Regions from separate parts of the Rossellomorea marisflavi genome, predicted to be linked through region 2. Evidence: riboswitches for the same ligand, from Rfam matches in the RefSeq annotation. Region 2 holds a riboswitch; each other region holds the start of a gene.
What was found. A riboswitch is a leader RNA that binds a small molecule or an ion and turns the genes downstream of it on or off. The one in region 2 is predicted to bind cyclic di-GMP.

Region 1 (6,832 bases), 640 kb from region 2:
CTTTGACGCGGAAATGCTGATCCAGACCCTATCGGATTCATTGAAGAAGCTGAAGGAGCTGAAGGCGTTCGAGCAGGACGAGATCCGCCAGCTATTGATGCGGGTCATCCGTTCCCTGCGTGATGCCGATGTCCTGGCACAGGACTATGAACCGAAGACACTCGAAGAAACCGAACGTGCCCTTCAGGAGCTGCGGTTGATGCTGACGGATGTCCTGAGGGATCAAGAGGATCTTCCAAGATGGATCTATCTTCTGCGCCGGATCGAGTCCATCTCGAATCACGTCCTCCAGGCAGCCCTTACGATTCAAGAAGCCTTGAAGGGAGAACGGGAAATCCCTTCTGAACAAGAAGAAGATGACTCGGAAGAAGAAGAGAAGGAAGACGAAGAAGAGTCAAAAGGGTTGAAGCCGTCTACGAGAAAAGCAATCCAGGCATTGATTGCAGGGATCCTTGCCATCGTGGCAGGTGAACTGATCGCCCCCGCCCAGCCGTACTGGGTGCTGTTGACGACATTCATCATCATGATTGGTACGGAGACGGTGGGAAGAACCTATCTGAAGGCATTCCAGCGTTCATTCGGTACCGTCATCGGGGCACTCGTCGGCTTCGGGGCCGCGACCCTTGTATCGGGCGTGAAGCCCCTTGAGGTGGGACTGCTTTTCTTGGCCCTCTTCCTATCATTCTACTTATTCCCCGTATCCTATACGCTCATGAGCCTGTTCATCACCATGCTCATCGCCTTCATGTACGATATTCTCCTTGGCGGGATTTCAGTGGGGCTTATGGGGGCGAGGGTACTTGATACAATCATCGGCGCCTTCATCGCCCTGATCGTGTCGGCTTTCGTTTTTCCGAAGAAGACAAAGGCCAAGGTCACGGATACATTCGATGAGTTCTTCGAGGAGCTCGGGGAATATGTGGAAAGCTATCTTTCTTCCTTCCTGAAAGTGAAGAAGAAGCCCCTCGCGGACCGGGCATTCGATCTCGACCACAAGGTTCAGGCGATCAAGGACGAAGCCCAGTCGATCCTTCAGCGCCCAGGTGCCATGACCCGGACCGGACTCGGACGGTGGATCACCGTTGTCATCGCCGTCAATTATTATGCGAAGCATCTGCTGGCTTCTTCCCACAGAAGGAACGAGCCCTTCCCGGAAGAATTGCAGAAGGTAATCGGGGTGACGAGCGAGAAATTGACGCAGAACATCGAAGCGGTCCGACTCATGATGAAGGATCCTTCCGCGCACTGCAGTCTCTGGGATCTTTCAGAGGAACGGAGAGAAATCGAAACCCATGCCCCCGGTAGGTTGAAATCACATATTGATGTCATTCATCATGTGTACTATGTTTGGAAGATCAATCAGTCCATCGTTGCTCTCGGTGAAGAGCTCGGGGGAAAAGTGAATTTAGAAGAGGAAAAAGAGATTGGGACAAAACAAAAAAGGTCATGACGAACAATATCAGTATGGCTTCTATATACCGCTCATGATTTCCGTGCAAGACTTCGCTTTCCGCGGGTAGCCCGTGAGCCTCCTCGGCAAGCCTGCGGGGTCTCACATCAGCTACTCTTCCCGCTGGAGTCTTCGTCTTGCACTCCAATCAACCGCTAGGATCAAGTAAATCGTAATGGTCATGAAACAAATCAAAAACCCGAACTATCTCGGCAAGATAGTTCGGGTTTTACTATGACTAAAACACTCTTGTTCCAGCCTCTTTTTTGGGTTTACCGAATGATCATATGTCCGCTGGAGAGGTCTACATTGATGGAATGTTTTCCCGATCCTTTCGTTCCTTTGATAGACCGTTCACTGCTTGTTTGATCCTTCAGTTTGATGGTGTTGAGGATATCTCCGCTTCCTGCCTTCCCGTTCAGTTTGAAGCTTGCGTCTTCAGGCAGATTAAGGTCCGCATCGCCGGATCCGACCGTGAAATCCACATCTCCCGAAAGTTTTGTCATGGATACCGACAGATCACCTGAAGAAACCGATCCTTTCAATGGTCCTTCATAGCCCGTCAGAAGCACATCCCCTGAGCCCATATCAACCAATCCTTCCCGGGTTTTGATATCCTTACCGACAAAATCTCCGGATGAGCCCTTATATGTGAAGGATCCGGTGTTGAAATTCCCGATTTTCATATCGCCTGAGCCGATCTCGGTCTTCAAGTCGCCCAGGGACATCATTTCGTCCGGTATGAAGATCAGTTCTCCTGAGCCGACCTCGATCTCCAGATTGTTTTCGTAGTTTTGAGGAAGAAATACAATTGTATCAAATTTTTTGTTGTTGAAGCCGATATAAAAGATAGGCTTCATTTTGACTTCAAGGTTGATTTCGTCTCCTTGATCTTCAAGGTTAACGGTGCCTTTTCCGTTGAACTCGACCCTGACTTCATCATCGTCCGTTGTCACGATCTTCGTATCCCCGCTTCCGAGCGACAAATGGATGAGCTTGGTCCCGTCGTTCACTTTTACACTGTCTGAGGTTTTTTCACCTTTGGCAAACAGGGTGGTTCGATCATTCAAAATGAGGAAGATCGCACCTAATGCCAACAAAGCCACTACGATGGCGAATGCATTCTTTTTCATGTTTCCCTCTCCTTGGTTCGTTTTTCCAATCTTTCTATAGTGTAAGTGGAGAACCATTATTCTGCAATGCGCCCCCGGATCAATTTTTTATCCGCCTCTGGTCTTAGTGGAGAGTTTGAACCCTGATGAAATGGGGGAGTATGCAGGATGAGAGGAAATGAAAGGTGGGAAACCATGACGACGCATCGTGTGTTGGAACAGACTTTTTATGAACAGCCGACGCTTGAACTTGCCAAGTCCCTTCTCGGCTGCTTGATGGTGAAAGAAACGGAGGAAGGCACCGTATCGGGCTATATCGTCGAGACAGAGGCGTATATGGGACCTGAGGATCGTGCAGCCCACAGCTACGGTAACAGGAGGACAAAACGGACTGAAGTGATGTTCGCGGAATCGGGCCGGATCTATACGTATGTGATGCATACCCATTGTCTCGTCAATGTGGTGAGTGGGGGCTCAGGGGTGCCGGAAGCGATCCTCATCCGTGCGGTTGAACCTGTAGATGGCCTTGAACTCATGGCCAGCCGGCGTGAAGGACACTCCATGAAGAATTGGACGAGCGGTCCGGGCAAGCTGACAAAGGCCATGGGCATCACCATGGAAGACTATGGGGGAAGCTTCCTTGAGCCCCCGTTGACCATTCATGAGGGGTACCTGCCGGAAAGAATTGCCGAAGGGAAGCGGATCGGCATTGGTAATAGTGGGGAAGCAAAGGATTATCCCTGGAGGTTTTGGATCGAAGGGAATCCCTACGTATCAAAGGGTCGCGGACAAAATTCAGAAAAATAGGAATTAATACCCCCATAAACTATTTCGTTTATGGTATATTTTACTTATATAATCAACCTCACCGTCTAGTGGGAAGGCGTTGAACCTGAATGTCCGATGGGCGCTTGCATTCAGGGGAGCCAGTAGCGCAACCGACCGCATATGAAGTTTATTTCTATGTGGTTTTTTTGTACCTGATTGTTCAAAAAATACAGAGAGATAAGGGGTCCTAATGAATATTTTCAGCATCTTTCAAGACGACTTGATCTATCACGAATTCCAGCCCTTGTACAAGCTGGGGCATCAACAGTCTCTCTATGCGTATGAGGGGCTCCTCCGAAATACGTTCAATCAGAATCCGGAGCACGTGTTTCAAACGGCCATCAAAGCCAATATCCTGTATAAGCTCGACACCCTGTCCATCACAAAGGCGATGGAGAGCTTCGTGAATACCGGCCTCGACTGCAAGCTGTTCCTGAATATTTACATCACGACCATCCTGCATCCGAGTTTCCGTCATTACTTCGACCATCTGATGAAGACCCACCCTTCGATGGAAGGGAGGCTCGTCCTCGAGATCAACGAATCCAGTGCCGAGGAACTTTGGCAGAACCCCTTATTAAAACAGGCGTTGAAAGGGTTGAGGGAGTATGGTGTATGGTATGCCATCGATGATTTCGGGCAGGGGACGTCTTCCATCAAGAAGTCCATGGAATATGAGCCCGAAGTGATCAAGCTTGATCGCTATTTTGCCATGGATCTTGCTCAGGATCCCAAGAAGCAGCGATTCCTGTCGTTCTTCAGCCAGTTCTATTCGGAAGATACCCTCATTGTCCTCGAGGGGATCGAAAAGCAGGAAGACATGGAAGTCGCCCTTGAGATGGGGATTGCCATCGGGCAGGGCTATCACTTGGGCAGGCCGGGAAAACTGCTAGCCTGATCAAGGTGGCTGGGTTTGGCAGGTATCGTGCCTCTCCCTATCTATTATTTACAGAAAATAAATTAAATTGAAAAATCTTGAAGGGGAGAGTAGGATAAAGGAAAAAGAAAAAAAGGGGATCCATATGAACAAGTACCTTTCTGTACCATTGCGTTTCATTCTTTATTACATATTGGGGATTCTCGGAATCCTGGGCGTGAGCGTTGCACCACAGGTTCTGAGTGAAAAAGGATTGTATAACTTCGTCGCTTTCATTGAAGAATTCCTCAAGTTCACCATCTATTTCGCCGACCCGGGAAACTGGGAATATAACTACAAGGGACAAGTCGACTCCCTTTTCAATGTCCTGTGGGAGCCTTATCTGTATTCCATGACCATCATTCTTGGAGCCATCGCCCTGGGCCTTGTGCTGGCGGTGATATTTGCCGTAATTACCTTTTTCCTCCCGACTCCGCTTTCTTCCACGTTGAAGAAAATCCTGAACTTCATGGAGTCGGTTCCGGATCTGCTATTTGCTTTCCTCCTGCAGCTATTCATCGTTTTCTTTTTCAAGAAGTACGGCATCATGCTCATGGAATTCACGGAGTTTGACGGCGTGCAGATATACGCGGCTCCGATCTTCACCCTCGCCATCGTGCCGATGGTCTCCTTCTTCAGGATCCTCCTTCTCGTCATGGAAGAGGAAATGGTGAAAGATCACATTGAATTTGCCAGGAGCAAAGGGCTATCCAAAAGCCGCATCCTCTTCTCGCATGTGATGAAGAATATTACACCAAGCTCCTTCTATCATGGGAAGCTTATCATCTGGGGGACCCTGTCGAGTTTATTCATCATCGAAACCCTATTTGATATGAGGGGAATCACCTTCTATATCACTCAGGACTTCAGACCCGTCGTGATTGCGTATGCCCTGATCCTTCTTTTCACTCCGTTCTTTTTTATTTATCAAGGGGTGTACCTGTGGATGAACCGTGCTGCCGTGATCGATGATTCTCACTACCGGATCAAAAAGGACAAGGTCAAGTTCTCAGAATGGAAGATTTGGGGGTTCATCGCCACTTCGTGGAGGGCTTGGAAGGTACATATGAAGAATCCGAAATTTGCTGGAGGATTCATCATCATCTTCGGAATGATTGTGTATAGTTTCTGCCATTCCTTCTTCAAGGATGAACCTGTCGGCAAGCTTTACTATGTAAAGGATGATGCAGGTACTCTTCTTAGCGTCCCGCCTCATGCACCATCAGAGTTCATGGCGCTCGGATCCGACTACAATGGCTTCAGCATCCTGGACCAGTTAATCGTCGGAGCGAAGTTTACGCTCATCTTCGCCCTTGTGGTGGCGCTACTGCGGGTTGTAGGTGGCTTCTATCTCGGGGTTGGCTATCACTTCTTCTTGAATGAACGCAGGAAGAACTGGGTGAATAGAATCGTGGATTCAATCCACTTCCTGCCGTTGAGCCTCATTGCGTATCTTCTATTAAGACCGGTGCTGTGGGGATTGACATTCGAAGGATTCCAGCACTCCCTGTTTGAACGGCTCGTCTTCGAGGCCATCGTCCTGACAATCTTGGTGCTGCCTCTGACGATGGTATTGATCGGCAATGAGCTGAAGCTGATCGGACAGCAGGACTTCGTCGTTTCGGCCAAGCTTCTCGGAGGGAGTAACCGCCATCTGCTCTGGACACATCTGTTCCCGCATCTCGCGCCGAGGATGTTTATCCTGTTCGGGCAGCAGTTCATCCAAACGATGCTCATCCTGGTCCATATGGGGCTGTTCTATCTATTCCTTGGTGGCACCATCGTATCAAGGGGGCTCCTTCCCGATCCGCCGAAGTCGGCTACATTTGAATGGTCAGGGCTTATCAGTTCTTCTAAACAAGCACTGATGACAGAGAAATATTGGATCGTCCTATTCCCGCTCATCGCCTTCATGATCGCCATCTTCGCCATGCAGCTGGTGGTCCAGGGCGTCAAGGAGATCCAGCAGGCCAAGGTCGGTGTAAGGGTGAATAAGAAACCGATCAAAGGATGGAAAATGTGGAGTAAGAGTGAAAAGGCAAAGGTGAGCCCACCTCTTGAAGGAGACTTCACCTTGACGCATCAGAACATCAAGGGATGATGTCCACCCGGCATGAAATCCGAAACGGAGGGACATGTTAAAGGAAAAGGAGTGATGAACGATGAGGATACTGCTCATCAGCTTGACGCTGTCTTTTTCTTTGACAACGACGGGGTTTGCAAGGGACATCCTGCCCCTGCCCGCCCATAAAAAGGAACTGGCCATCGTGATCGATGACCTAGGGAACGATATGGAGGGAACGAAAGATATCCTTGATACAGAGGCGACGCTGACGATTGCTGTCATGCCGTTCCTGCCGTCCACAAAGAAGGATGCCGAACGGGCTCATGCGAAGGGCCATGAAGTGATCCTCCATATGCCGATGGAGCCGGTGACTGGGAAGGCGAGCTGGCTTGGGCCCGGGGCGTTGACAACAGACCTGTCGGATGAGGAAATACGAAGCCGTGTGGAGAAAGCGATCCAAG
Region 2 (6,832 bases):
CTGTTAGAGGATACGGTACCCGCCACTTGGAAGCCTCATCTGAAGGAAGTCAGCGCCGAACAGGAGCGCTGGGGGAATATGCTCCCGATCCTGAAGGATGAAGACGGGAAGCTCCGCACGAGCCTCGGTGAACACGATGCCTGGGACTTCCTTTCGATCCTCAGTGAGAAGCTCATCGATCTGAATATCGAGATCCTCCTTCCGTCCTGGTGGGAAGCGATGAAGGATGCACAGGTACTCGTGAAAGCAAAATTGAAGAATACCGATACGACCTACCGTCCGTCCTTCGTGGGACTGAATGCCATGCTCGACTTCGACTGGCGTCTGTCCATGAACGGGGTCAATCTGTCTGAAGAGGATTTCAACCAGCTCGTGGAAGACCAGCGCCGCCTCGTCAAGATTCGCGGACAGTGGATGAAGCTCGATCCCGCCATGATCAGGCGCATCCAGCAGATGATGACCAAAGCAAAGGAAGAAGGAATCTCGATTCAGGATATGCTCGAGCAGGAGCTTGTCCCTGATGACGGGGAAGGCGGCATGACCGAAGAAGGGGAAGATGAAGACGGGACAAAGTATGCCCGCATCCAGCTTGAACTGAACCGTTCCATGAAGAAGATGATCCATCAGCTGACGAACGTATCCACCATCCCGATCACGCCTACGCCCGATGACTTCATCGGTGAGCTCCGGCCTTACCAGGAGCTCGGGATGAGCTGGATGCTATTCCTGAGGAAGTTCGGGTTCGGTGCCTGTCTTGCCGACGATATGGGACTCGGAAAGACCGTACAGCTCATCACCTATCTCCTTCATGTGAAGGAGCATGAAAAGGCAGATTTCCCTGCCTTGATCATTGCGCCAACATCGGTCCTTGGGAACTGGCAGCGCGAACTGGAGAAATTCGCCCCATCCTTGAATGTACGACTCCATTACGGGCAAGTCCGGGCAAAAGGCGAAGAGTTTCAAAAGGCCATCGAAGGAGTCGATGTGCTCCTCACCTCGTACGGATTGTCCCATCTGGATTTCGAGGAGCTGTCAGAGGTGACCTGGAGCTCCATCTCACTGGATGAAGCCCAGAACATCAAGAACTCCAACACGAAACAATCCCGTGCCATCCGGAAGCTTAAAGGGAATCATCATATCGCCCTGACCGGCACGCCGATGGAGAACCGCCTGTCGGAGCTGTGGGCGATCTTCGACTTCCTCAATCAGGGGTATCTTGGTGGATTCACCTATTATCAGAAGCACTATATTGCACCGATTGAAAAGGATGAAGACGAAGAAAGGGTCAAAGCCCTGCAAGCCAAGATCAAACCGTTCCTCCTGAGACGGACGAAGAAGGATCCAGAGGTCGAGCTCAATCTCCCTGAAAAGCTCGAGCAGAAGGAATACTGCGCCCTCACGGCTGAGCAGGCGGCCCTATATGAGCAGCTCGTCAAGGATACCCTGGCCAAAGTCGAAACCCTGAGCGGCTTCGAGCGCAAAGGATTGATCCTGCAGATGCTCAATCAGCTCAAGCAATTGTGCAACCACCCTGCCCTCTATCTGAAGGAGCCGGATCCCAAGTCGATCCTGAGCCGTTCGGAGAAGATGCAGAAGTTGAGGAGCATCGTGGAAACGGCACTCGATTCAGGAGAAGCATGCCTTATCTTCACCCAGTATATCTCCATGGGGGAAATGATTCAGGACATGATGAAAGAAGAATTTAATGTCGACGCGCCTTTCCTTAACGGCAGCATGGCGAAAGCCAAACGGGACGAACTCGTCGATCGCTTCCAGAACGGGGAATTTCCCATCTTCCTTCTCTCGTTGAAAGCAGGAGGCACCGGGTTGAACCTGACCGCCGCCAACCATGTGGTCCATTATGACCGCTGGTGGAACCCGGCAGTCGAGAATCAGGCGACAGACAGGGCTTACCGGATCGGGCAAAAACGATTCGTCCACGTCCACAAGCTCGTCGCTTCCGGAACCCTCGAAGAAAAGATCGATGCCATGCTTACGAAAAAGCAAGCGCTCAACGATGAAATCATCCGCAGCGACCAGTGGGTCACGGAGCTATCCGACCAGGATCTCCAATCCCTACTCGTATTGGAATAACATCAGGCCATCCGGAAACACCGGATGGCCTGTTTTGCGCATAAAAAATCCGGTCTTCGTGGAAGACCGGTCAATAGTAGGGGAAATTGAGGGGTTCATTGATTCTATATAAGAAGCTTTACAGAGGTTGGTGGTTCGAGGTTCAAGCGTATAGGTTGGTGGTACGTAAAAGTCTTAGGGATTCTTAGGATGAGGGGATCAAGGAAGGGCCTGCATATTCATAACCCTGTTCAAGGGCGGTAATTCGTTGGGATAGATAAAAGTTCTCTACATTGGTGCGGGCCACTTTCTTGATGAGGTCTTCGTTCAATTGCTCCAAGCGATCGATTCGTGTTTCCAGCTCTTTCATACCTTCTTCTCCTCTTCATCAAAATGGGATCTCGATCGCTTCCTTCCTCGTTTCTTCGGGAGGCTTGCTGTCGAGGAAACGGACGTTCTCGGCTACCACTTCCGTCACATACGTGCGCTTTCCCGTTTCATTTTCGTAGGATCTCGTCTGGATCCTTCCAGTCACTCCGATGACGGACCCCTTCCGGCAGTATTTTTCCGTGTTATCCGCCGCCCTGTTCCACAGCGTGCAGAGGACAAAATCCGTATCGATCTGCCCCTGCTGATTCTTGAATTGCCGGTTCACGGCCACAGTCACATTGAGGACCGATTTTCCTTCAAGGGTTTTCCTGGACTCGGGGTCCTTCGTCAGCCTGCCAACAAGCGTCACTTGATTGATCACTTTTTTTAACTCCTTTCTTCTGAAATTGTTATCATCATAGCCCCTCCCTGCACACTTGTAAAATCGTCAATTCATCAAATTCATAGGGGCATGAAAGAGAATAACAGGAGTTTCTCCTAGGGAAACTTCCTTTTTACCGGTGAAATCCACCTTAAAAATGCAAAATTCACCTCTAGCGTGATTTTTCTCGTTGGCGAATTGAGCTAGGGGTGTGCCTCTTCATATGATATAATTTTTAAAAACCCTTAAGGAGGTTCGGTGATGAAAACATTCAAGGTGGTTTCACTGCAGGTAGTTCAAAACGACGAACTCGTGGATGTTGATATCGTGGATGGACTGATCATCAATAAAGAAGATGGCAAGAAGACATGGCTCGTAGAAACCCTCCTGACCAATGATCATATTGAATTCTTCCAAGAGGCCCAGCAAAAAAGCGAGGACCTTGAGATCCAGGTGGTGATCTCCCACAAAGGGAACGATCCTGCCGCCTTCATGACGTCGATCCGATGCATCAAAGAGCTCGGTGCAAATATCAGCATCATGTTTGAAGGAAAGCTGAAAAAGCAGAAGAATGAATACGCCGAACTCCTGTTGGACGACTTGATTCAAAAAGGGATGTCTGGGGAAGAACTGTTGCAGGCATTCAGAGATAAAATGGTGGAAAAACCGAGGATTCCTGCCAACTCAAAGGCCGGTACTTGATAAACATACACAATTATGTAAAAACAAATAGAGCCTTTCTCTGTATTTTGCTATACTAATAACAACGAGAACGAAAATCCTCAGGCAGGTGAGCTCATTGATCGGAGAACGAGTAAAGAAATACCGTACGGAAAAAAAGATGTCCATGACGGAGCTGGCTGACCGGGCAGGCGTCGCCAAGTCCTATCTAAGCTCCATTGAGCGAAACCTTCAACAGAATCCGTCCGTTCAATTCCTTGAAAAAGTATCGGCAGCACTAGGAATTTCCATGGATGCCCTTCTCCATGATGCTCCGGAAGAAACACCACTGGACTATGAATGGATGAAAATCACCGAAGAAGCCATGGATTCCGGTATCACCAAAGATCAATTTCGGGAATTCATCGAATTCAATAAATGGAAGCTTGGACAAAAATAAAGTCTTGAGAATCATCTATTCTCAAGACTTTTTCCATCGGAAGGACTCTTCAGAGGACTGATCCGATGCTCTCATACTTTTTATGCGAACGATCTGTTTGTGGTTCTTCAAGAAATTCCTTGACCTCCCTCAGCGTTATCCCGGCTGTTTTTGCCTCTTTCATCAACTCTACCCATTCTTGATCCAATTCACGATTGCCCATTTAATCTCCTCCCAAAATACATGACTGTATTTCAGGCAATCCAGCCATCCTAGTGTTCGATACGCTCCTGCTGACGGGAATCATTGCGCATATGTCCAACCTTAGACCTGTGACTTTGCGTCCCTGCCTTTCAGCAGGTTTGCCTTTATCTGATTACCTGACTGTGGATTTAATTCCATTATAATCCTCATCTGCGGAAGAAGATGTTGGATTTTGTCGGCTCAGTAAAAATTCTATACCCTAAATTCCATCATAATAACCAATTATTACACACTATTCAGAAAATTCTTGATTCTATTGCTTTTCCTTGTCGAATCAGCGGTCTGAGAAATCTCCCTGAAACTTACAGGAGGTTTGACCGGAAGTGCCGTGAGGTCATATCCGCACGCTGGACAGATCCACTCCCCGCTCTCGGCACTGCTGAAAGATGGACGCATACATCGGCTGCAATCTTTTTTGAACATTCCCTTCACCCCGCACTTTCAGATTTTCGTTTCATCAGGACGTTACATGCCAGGACGATGATCCCCGTCGTCATAAGGAGGCCGCCGATCAACAGCCATCGATAAAGATCCGTTCCCGTGTTCGGCAGGAAACCTGTCGGTGAGGGGCCGCCTCCCGCAGGGATCACCTGCCCACCGTTCGTTCCCTCAACATCCTTCACTCCCTTGTCAGGAGCGAATAAGGAGGAGGCCTGAACCTGGATCTCGAATCGTGCCACGGTTCCCTGGAACTCGTTGCCAAGCTCATAGGGCATTTTAACGATGAGGAGCAGTTCATCTCCTGAGCCCTTCGCAAGCTCCCTTGCTTTGAAGGAAGATGCATCCTTCAATTTCCCATCGAACAGGATGGTGTTGCCATGAAGCAGCGTCATATCCAATTCGTTGTATAGAATATCCGTCTCCGATAGATTTCTCACAGTAAGAGTGTAAGCAAGGTCTTCATCGCCTTCGTTATGGACGGTAAGCGAGCGTTCTACCCAATCTCCAGGTTTGGCATTCTTGATATCGAACAGATAGGATCCGCTAGGCTCAATCGTCATCCCTGGACCTTCCCCATGAGCCGTCGAGAGAGTAAAGAAACCGAACAGGAGAGGAAAAAGAATATAAAAGAGCATCCGATGCTTCATCATGTTCATTCCTTTTTATCTGAAATGTAATCTCTATCAAACATGTCGTTCGTTTTAATGAACACCTATCTGTAGTATACGGTTTAAGCGAAACCTCTCAAAACATCATATGAAGCGATTTAGGATATATATTCCATCTGTTTCTCCCTTATCCTCATTCCGTCTCTCGTTTTCTGAATGTTTTGTACTTTATAAAAGAAATTTTGTTCATTATAATGAAATCACTCAATCAAAAAGGAGAGCGACCTATGCTAGGAAGCAGATTAAAGGAAATTCGTGAAAAGAAAAACATAACCATCAATGAACTATCCCAGCGATCATCGGTTTCCAAATCATATATCAGTTCAATCGAGAGGGGCTTGCAGCAAAACCCTTCCTTGGAAATTATGCAGAAGCTGAGCCGTGCCCTCGACGTTTCGTTGGATGCAATACTTTTGGAAGGAGATGAGGAGCTCGAAGAGTGGATCGCCTCGCTCAAGCAGGCGATTGAAGGCGGACTTACAAAGAAGGATTTCTTTGGGTTTCTCCAAGGATGGCTATGAATAAATGGATCTCAGTCATTGGGATTTTACTGATTTGTACAGGTCTTGTGTATGTGGGTGCCTCCCTCTTCGGCATTCAGGAGCAGAAGCACGCTCGTGATGAATCAATGGTTTCCGCCCAAAAGGCCATCAGTGCGGGTGCCGGGACTCCCTCAGAGGATCGGGAGAACGGGGAAGCTATCGGGATTCTGCGCATCCCGGCTCTTGACAGGGAGGTACCCATCGTGACGGGGGCTGATGAGGATGATTTGGAGAAGGGGGTCGGTCATGTGCCCTCTACTGCACTTCCAGGGGAAGGAGAACGGATTTTCCTTGCAGGCCACCGTGATACAGTATTCACACGGATGGGTGAACTGAAGCCGGGAGATGTACTGGAGATCCGCCTAGCTGAAGGGACGTTCACCTATCGGATCACAGGCAGTGTGATCGTGGATCAGGACGATCTGTCAGTGATGGAGCCAGCGGGGGAAGAGATGCTGACATTATCAACCTGTTATCCCTTCGAGTACCTCTCCAGTACCGATCAGCGCTACATCATCCATGCGCGCCCCGTCCATTGATCCCTGTCCATGAAAAAAGCCGATCCATATGCGGATCGGCTTTTTGCTTTATTCGCTTTTTTCTCCAAGGGCAAACATCATCTCAAGTTCGCAGGCTACTTCCCCGTCAACGGTGGCAACGCCCTTCCCTTTTCCGATGGCACCTTTGAAGCGGACCATTTCGACTTCAAGTCTGAGCTGATCCCCTGGTTTCACCTGACGCTTGAAGCGGCACTTATCAATTCCGGTAAAGAAAGCAAGTCTTCCTCTGTTTTCTTCCTTCTTCAGCATAGCAACAGCTCCTACCTGAGCAAGGGCCTCGACGATGAGCACGCCCGGCATGACCGGGTAGTCCGGGAAGTGACCGTTGAAGAATTCTTCATTGGCTGTGACGTTCTTGATGCCGATCGCGCTTTTCCCTTCTTCTACTTCGAGGATGCGATCCACAAGAAGAAAAGGATAGCGATGCGGGATGA
Region 3 (6,832 bases), 350 kb from region 2:
CGGATAGTAGACGCGTTTGACCCATTCGTGCCTCCTGAGTTCGACGGCAAGGAGCTCGGCATTCAGGGCCTGCCTTTCCATACGGAGGGCAAGGGTCTTCGCTCCCCGGCAAGTGAGCCACGCCTCGAACGGGCTCAGATTGGCCCCAAGGTTGACGATCTTCGCTCTTGCCTTATCCACCAGATCCTGCCTTCCGGTCACAACACCTGCTGTGACATCACTATGACCGCCTATGTACTTCGTTGCGCTATGGGCGACGATATCAATGCCTTCAGTGAAAGGCTTACGGAGGAACGGGGTCGCAAACGTATTGTCGATCATCGTCGTGAGACCATGTTCTTTCGCCAGCTCCACCATGGCTGGAATATCCTCTACCCTCATGAAGGGATTCGTCACCGTTTCACTATAGAGAAGTTTTGTCGAGTCGGTGATCGCTGCTTCCACTGCATCCCGGTCGGTGAAGTCCACGAATGAAGTGGAAATACCGAAGCCCGCAAGCTCTTCCTTCAGCATATGGAAGGTCCCGCCGTACAGATCTTCAGCAGCAATGATATGATCCCCTGCCTGGACGACAGACAGGATCCCTACGAGGATCGCGGATAAACCCGATGAAGCGGCGACTCCTGCCGGTGCTCCTTCAAGGGCTGCTACAAGACCTCCCAGCTCATCAGGATTGGGATTCCCCGTCCGTGTGTATAGATAGGGTGATTTCCCCTCATAGAACCCTTCCAGTTCCTCCAGGGATGAAAAGGAAAAAGCAGATGTTTGATAGATTGGTGTAGTTTTACTTTTGATTTCCTCTGTTCCTTTCAACTGGCTATGTACGACCTTGGTGGTGAAATTCATTTCGTGGCCATCCTCTCTCTACGAAAATAGGTATGTAGAAGAGTGTACCATATTCAGAAGATTCCGAGAAGAAAAGTGGTTCAATTCATTCCTTCTACCATCTCTTTCATCATTTCCTGGTTCATCGGACCGAGGATTTTATGCTGGATGATTCCCTCCGAGTCGATCATGAACGTGGTCGGGATCGTAATGATGCTGTAGGCATCCCCGACGGCTCCGTCTTTATCAAGGAGTACCGGGAACGTGATCTCGTATCCGTCCACAAACTTTTGCGCCGCACCTTCCATACGCTCCTGGGACGTGAGGTTCACGGCAAGGATTTCTGCACCGGGCTCTTTCTGATAATATTCCTCCATATGGGGCATCTCAGCCTTGCAGGGTGGACACCACGTTGCCCAGAAATTCAAGATGACCTTCTGTCCCCTATAATCCGAGAGGCGCACTTCTTTTCCTTCCAGTGTGGTCAGGGTGAAGTCCGGTGGCTGATCACCTTTGGAAAGCCCCGTCTCCGCATCGGATAAGTCCATGGATTCACTCGCAAGCTGGGCTGCTGCGTCTTTTTCCTTCTGATCCTGCTGATGCCGGACGAAATTCACCAGGAAGATGGCGACGAGGACACCGATGAGTCCCAATGATAGTATTCGTTTGTTCATGTAATCCCTTCCTTTATAGGCCGGATCTCCGCACAGCCTTTCTGGCAATCAAATAGTAAATGGTCGATCTCAAATACCCTTTCTCCACTTCATAGCCCGCCGACTGAAGCTTCCTCACCAGATCATCGGAAGAAAGGCTGTTCCCCTGTGGGAGCGCTTCCGTTTCAATGATCAGCCAAAGACCGTCATCCCTGAGCATATCCCTGAGATCCTGGATCACTTTGACAAGATTCGGCAACTCATGGAGCACAAATCTCGTAATGACCTTATGAAGCGTGTTCTGTGAAAAACGGATATATTCAAATGACATATGTTCATAAAGGATGTTTTCTACCTGCAGTTCCTCCGCGCGCCGCTTCAGCTCTTCCAGGGCACCCCGGTCGAGGTCGACGGCATGCACATCGGTACTTACGATACACGCAATCGGAATCGTCAGAAAGCCTGTACCGCAGCCGAGGTCGGCCACATGATCCCTTTCATTCAACTCAAGTAGATCCAGCAGCTCTTCAGATGTGATTGTATTTGTTTCGGCAGCCATGGGGACTCCTCCTTTAGAGTGAAGATATCCCTAGCTTGCCCCTCATATGAATTATTACAGATGGAGGAGAAAAATCAACCCGGATCAACGCAAAAAGATCCCATGAGCGGGATCTTTTTTGTGAACATTTGTCAGGTCCGGTGAGACGAATGGGGCGTTATACGTAATCATTCCGATTTATAGAGCATGGGAAGGCTACTGCTCCTCCGGTTCCATGGAGAAATAAAAGTACTGGGTATCACCCTGTCTGAAGCGGTCGGTGCAGTCTATCCAAGTCATGCGGCTGAGGCGCAGGTCCATCTCGGCATTGATCGTTTCTTCGATCTTTCTCATTGTTTGGATGAATTCACCGAATGACAAGCTGAAATGGGCTGCTGCCTGCCTGTGAGGGGCATGTTTGACCAGGAGCTGCATGAACTCTTCTGATGTGGCAGACATACTTGCATATTCATCTTCAAGAGCCGTGACGAACTCATACATGCTTCTTTCCGGTGCCGGCAATGAAGCCACGATTTCCCTGCCGATGATTTCCATTAAGTGCTCATTCATCCCAACCACTCCCGATCGTCCTTACTTCATATTGTATTTTTTCATGAATCGTTCTGCGCGTCCATCCCTGTCGGTGAATTTTTCACGGCCCGTATAGAATGGGTGACTGTCCGAGCTGATCTCGACCTTCAAGAGTGGATAGGTTTTCCCGTCTTCCCACTCCATCGTTTCATTCGACTGTTTTGTTGAGCCTGTCAGGAAGGTGAATCCGCTGTTTGTATCCATGAAAAGGACCTCTCGATATTCTGGATGTATGTTTGTTTTCATGTCTTTTCCTCCTACCAGCTTGATTTTTTGACGCCTGGGATCTGACCTTTATGGGCATATTCCCTGAAGGCGATCCGTGACATATTGAATTTCCTCATATACGCCCGCGGTCTGCCCGTCACTTCACAGCGGCTTTTGAGCCTCGTTGGGGAAGAATCCCTCGGAAGTTTGGCAAGGGCCTCGTAATCTCCCTTTTCTTTCAGCTCCCTGCGGAGTTCCGCGTATTTCGCCACGATTTCACGGCGCTTCTTTTCTTTGACCACTTTTGATTTTTTGGCCATGTTTTCACCTCTATTTCTAATATCAAATTAACAAATCGTAATCATTACGTTTTAAAACGTATGAGTATATTAAACCATATCACCTCATGAAATGCAACCACCCTGTTTCGCACGTAAAAAAGACCCCTTCCACTAAGAGAACGGGTCCGTCTGCACAGGTCCATCAGTTATCAATGAACCAGCGAATCTTCATTTTCCAAGTATTCCTTCAGGGCATCCAGAATCAGGATCAAGTAAGAGGTCGAGTTTCCTCCCCGCTGGTCGATGAGGCGGATATCCTGCACAATCCGTTTGACTTCTTTCAATTCGAGCGTTTGGACAAGGATGTCGCTGACCTGTTCTGCTGAGTAGTTACCAAGATAGGTTTGCTTGAGGGTGGTGCGGCTTCTTCTGCAGAAGCTCTTCAGTAGCCTTCTAGCTTCATGTGCCTTGAGCGTTTCCATGTTTTCACCTCGCAAATGAAAATCGTATGTACCATAAAAAAAGCCTGCCAAAAAAGAATGGCAGGATTAAATGCTTGGCATTTAATGGTCATTCCTTTTCGGTAACCCGGCGATCTTAGTTTTTCCAAACCTTAGACCCGTGGCTTTGCGTCCCGGCCTTTCAACCGGTTTGCCTTTATCGAAGAAATTCGCTGGCTGGCTTTCCTATTACTAGGTATTACAACAATTATACTAGAAAACGTAATGCTTGAAAACAGAGAGTTCATATATGTTCTAAAATAGACATTTTTTCACTCTGTCACCACTCTTATGCAGGTACAAGCAACTACTCCATCAATTTCGCAATCGGTTTTGATACGAACAGGACGATGATCCCAAGGACAATCGTGACGATCCCGATCAAACCGAAAATATCGAAGTATCCAAGAGATTGAGTGTACGTTGCAAGGACACTTGCAAGCTTATTGGCTACGGCTGAACTGGCAAGCCAAACGCCCATGAGCACGGATGTCAATTTAAGCGGGGACAGCCTGCTGACCATGGATAGGCCGACAGGTGAAATCATCAGTTCCGCCAACGTATGAAGGAAGTAGGTGAAGACCATGAACAGCATGTTCACCCTTACCTGTGAATCATCACCGACCATGACTGAGGCCGGGATCAAGATAAAGAATCCAAGACCCACGGTGATCAGACCCATACCCATCTTGGTAGGCGTCTTGAAATCACCATTTTTCGTCTGGGAAAGTTTGAACCAGAGCATGGACATGATCGGTGCCAGCAGCATGATGAACAGGGAGTTCAACGACTGGAACCATTCCGTCGGGATGATGAAATCGCCGAGATGACGATCGATGTTTTCTTCTGTGAACAGTGTAAGCGAGCTTCCAGCCTGTTCAAATGCTGTCCAGAACGCGATGGTGATCACGGCAAGAATGACAATGGCAATCGTCCTGCGCACTTCCTGTTTCGTCAGGGGTGCCTTGCTGGCAGTCTCGGTGTGCTCCTGCACCTTCTTGGCTGACTCTTTACCGATATCACCAAGGTATTTGTTCCCAAGGGTATTGAATAGCACCTGGCCGACAACCATACCGATCGCGGCTGTCAGGAAGCCGTATCTATAGTCCATGAGACCGACGACAAGGGGAGCGACGAACGCACCCAGGTTCACACCCATATAGAAGATGGTGAACGCACCGTCCCGTTTCGGGTCATTGATATGATAGAGTTCGCCGACGATCGTCGAGATATTCGGTTTGAAGAATCCGTTCCCGATGATCAACAGGGCGAGACCCAAGTATAGGGCACCCATGCTTTGATGAAGGAAGATCGAGAAGTTCCCGAGTGCCATGAGGACCCCACCGATCGTGATGGCCGTCCGTCTAGGCAGGAATCGGTCTGTCAGATAGCCTCCGATGATCGGGGTGAGATAAACCGCCGAGGTGAACGTACCGTATAAACTGATTGCCGTCGTCTTATCGGCTCCCAGTCCACCGTTGATGGCCGTGGCGGTCAAATAAAGGACAAGGATGGCCCTCATCCCATAATAACTGAATCGCTCCCAAGCTTCTGTTGCAAATAGAAGATAAAGCCCAGGAGGATGCTTCTTTCTGAACTCAGATGACTGCTCTTGATGTATGTTTGCTTCCACGATGATGAATCCTCCTTTGAAACTGTAAAACACATACTCTGCCGACATGGGCAGAAGCGGATAAAACTGTTGAAATAGAAAGAAAATAACCTAGCTGTGAGGGGGTATTTATTCATTCTAATGAATGTTTATAATCATTGTCAAACATATATTATGAATTCATAATATTAAATTTATAATAATTAAGTAGGTGTTCTATTATTTGGAATCTCTTACGAAATCATCCTTACGTAAAGGTGAAATGATTGAATGTGAATTAAGGAAAGAATGAAACTTTCGTGGGGCTTGTGCGTACATATGAGTAAGGATTTCTGAAAGACATTGGAAAAACGGCACAAAAAAACATCCCCTCCGATTGGAAGGGATGCTTGGGAATTAGAAGTTGATGTATTGACGCGGGTTGACCGCATTGGATTTCGCTGCGTTCCAAGGTCCTGCGTGAAGCTCGAAGTGCAGATGCTGACCGAATGAGTAACCTGTGTCACCCATGTATCCGATCTGCTGGCCTTTTTTGACTGATTGACCATTACCCACAAGTGCGGAAGACATATGAGCATATACAGTCGTGAAGGTTTTACCATTGATCGAGTGAGTCATGTATACAACATTACCGTAACTTGAGCTGTACTCGCTGCGGATGACGATACCATCAGCTGCTGCAACGATCGGAACACTTCCGCGTGCTGCAATATCAGTACCCCAGTGCATACGAGGCTTGCCGTTCAGGATATCTGTACCAAAGTTCGTTGTGATGGCTCCAGATGCCGGACGAGTCCAAGCGCCTGAGCTAACTGCTGGTGCCGGTGCGGCTGGTGCTGATTTAGCCTGTGGTGCTGAAGAAGCTGATGCAGATGATGATGAGCTGCTGCTTGCACTTGCCTGAGCTGCTGCCTGCTCTGCTGCACGCTTCTTGGCTGCTTCTGCTTCCTGACGCTTACGCTCTTCTTCTTGCTTACGAGCAAGTTCTGCAAGACGTTCTTGTTCAGCCTGGATTTCACCTTCGATGCTCTTTTCACGTTTGGAAAGCTCATCTGATTCTTGTTGAAGGTCAGCTTTTTCAACTTCCAATGATTTCTGTTGTTTTTCAAGCTGCTTGAACAATTCGGCTTTTTCCGCTTTTTGACTGTCCAATTCTTTTTTCAAGGTTTGAAGGCTCGCTTTATCCTTTTCAAGGGACGCAAGCTTCTCTTCTACCTGTTTCTGTTTCTTTTCAAGTTCTTCTTGATCACGCTTTTGCTCGTCCATGATCTTTTTGTCCGCACTAACGATCGTGTTGACTGCTGTTACACGGTTGACGAAGTCTCCGAAGCTGTCAGCTCCAAGTAGGACGTCTACATAGTTGGCTGAGCCGCCTTTTTCCTGGATGGCACGCGCACGCTCTTTCAGAAGTTCATTACGCTCTTCGATCTTCTGTTTCAATACCTCGATCTCTTCTTTAAGCTTATTGATTTCAGCGGTCGTATCATCGATTTCTTTTTCTTTGTCTTTGATCTTTGATTCTGTATCGTTCAGTTGTTTACCAAGTACATCGATCTGTCCTTGGATATCTTTTTGTTTGCTGACGGTTTCATTGATCTCAGACTTCTTAGAATCGATTTTACCGT

Region 1: another riboswitch for cyclic di-GMP. It lies ahead of K6T23_RS01435 (EAL domain-containing protein); the one in region 2 lies ahead of K6T23_RS20265 (anti-repressor SinI family protein).
Region 3: another riboswitch for cyclic di-GMP. It lies ahead of K6T23_RS18705 (hypothetical protein); the one in region 2 lies ahead of K6T23_RS20265 (anti-repressor SinI family protein).

Annotation. Positions count from the first base shown of each region.
Region 1 is NZ_CP081870.1:259,299-266,130, forward strand. It holds gene K6T23_RS01420 (FUSC family protein) at 1-1,450, shown strand, start outside; gene K6T23_RS01425 (DUF4097 family beta strand repeat-containing protein) at 1,723-2,583, opposite strand; gene K6T23_RS01430 (DNA-3-methyladenine glycosylase) at 2,758-3,369, shown strand; cyclic di-GMP riboswitch class II at 3,433-3,515, shown strand; gene K6T23_RS01435 (EAL domain-containing protein) at 3,581-4,288, shown strand; gene K6T23_RS01440 (ABC transporter permease subunit) at 4,413-6,407, shown strand; gene K6T23_RS01445 (divergent polysaccharide deacetylase family protein) at 6,469-6,832, shown strand, end outside.
Region 2 is NZ_CP081870.1:3,922,018-3,928,849, forward strand. It holds gene K6T23_RS20240 (DEAD/DEAH box helicase) at 1-2,094, shown strand, start outside; gene K6T23_RS20245 (hypothetical protein) at 2,279-2,443, opposite strand; gene K6T23_RS20250 (single-stranded DNA-binding protein) at 2,462-2,824, opposite strand; gene K6T23_RS20255 (YwpF-like family protein) at 3,086-3,526, shown strand; gene K6T23_RS20260 (helix-turn-helix domain-containing protein) at 3,624-3,944, shown strand; gene K6T23_RS20265 (anti-repressor SinI family protein) at 3,994-4,146, opposite strand; cyclic di-GMP riboswitch class I at 4,178-4,300, opposite strand; gene K6T23_RS20270 (LPXTG cell wall anchor domain-containing protein) at 4,616-5,278, opposite strand; gene K6T23_RS20275 (helix-turn-helix domain-containing protein) at 5,524-5,817, shown strand; gene K6T23_RS20280 (class D sortase) at 5,814-6,377, shown strand; gene fabZ (3-hydroxyacyl-ACP dehydratase FabZ) at 6,426-6,832, opposite strand, start outside.
Region 3 is NZ_CP081870.1:3,576,472-3,583,303, forward strand. It holds gene K6T23_RS18675 (trans-sulfuration enzyme family protein) at 1-846, opposite strand, end outside; gene K6T23_RS18680 (redoxin domain-containing protein) at 927-1,499, opposite strand; gene K6T23_RS18685 (class I SAM-dependent methyltransferase) at 1,513-2,037, opposite strand; gene K6T23_RS18690 (hypothetical protein) at 2,233-2,586, opposite strand; gene K6T23_RS18695 (type B 50S ribosomal protein L31) at 2,608-2,853, opposite strand; gene rpsN (30S ribosomal protein S14) at 2,865-3,134, opposite strand; gene K6T23_RS18705 (hypothetical protein) at 3,305-3,577, opposite strand; cyclic di-GMP riboswitch class I at 3,675-3,761, opposite strand; gene K6T23_RS18710 (peptide MFS transporter) at 3,903-5,228, opposite strand; gene K6T23_RS18715 (murein hydrolase activator EnvC family protein) at 5,604-6,832, opposite strand, start outside.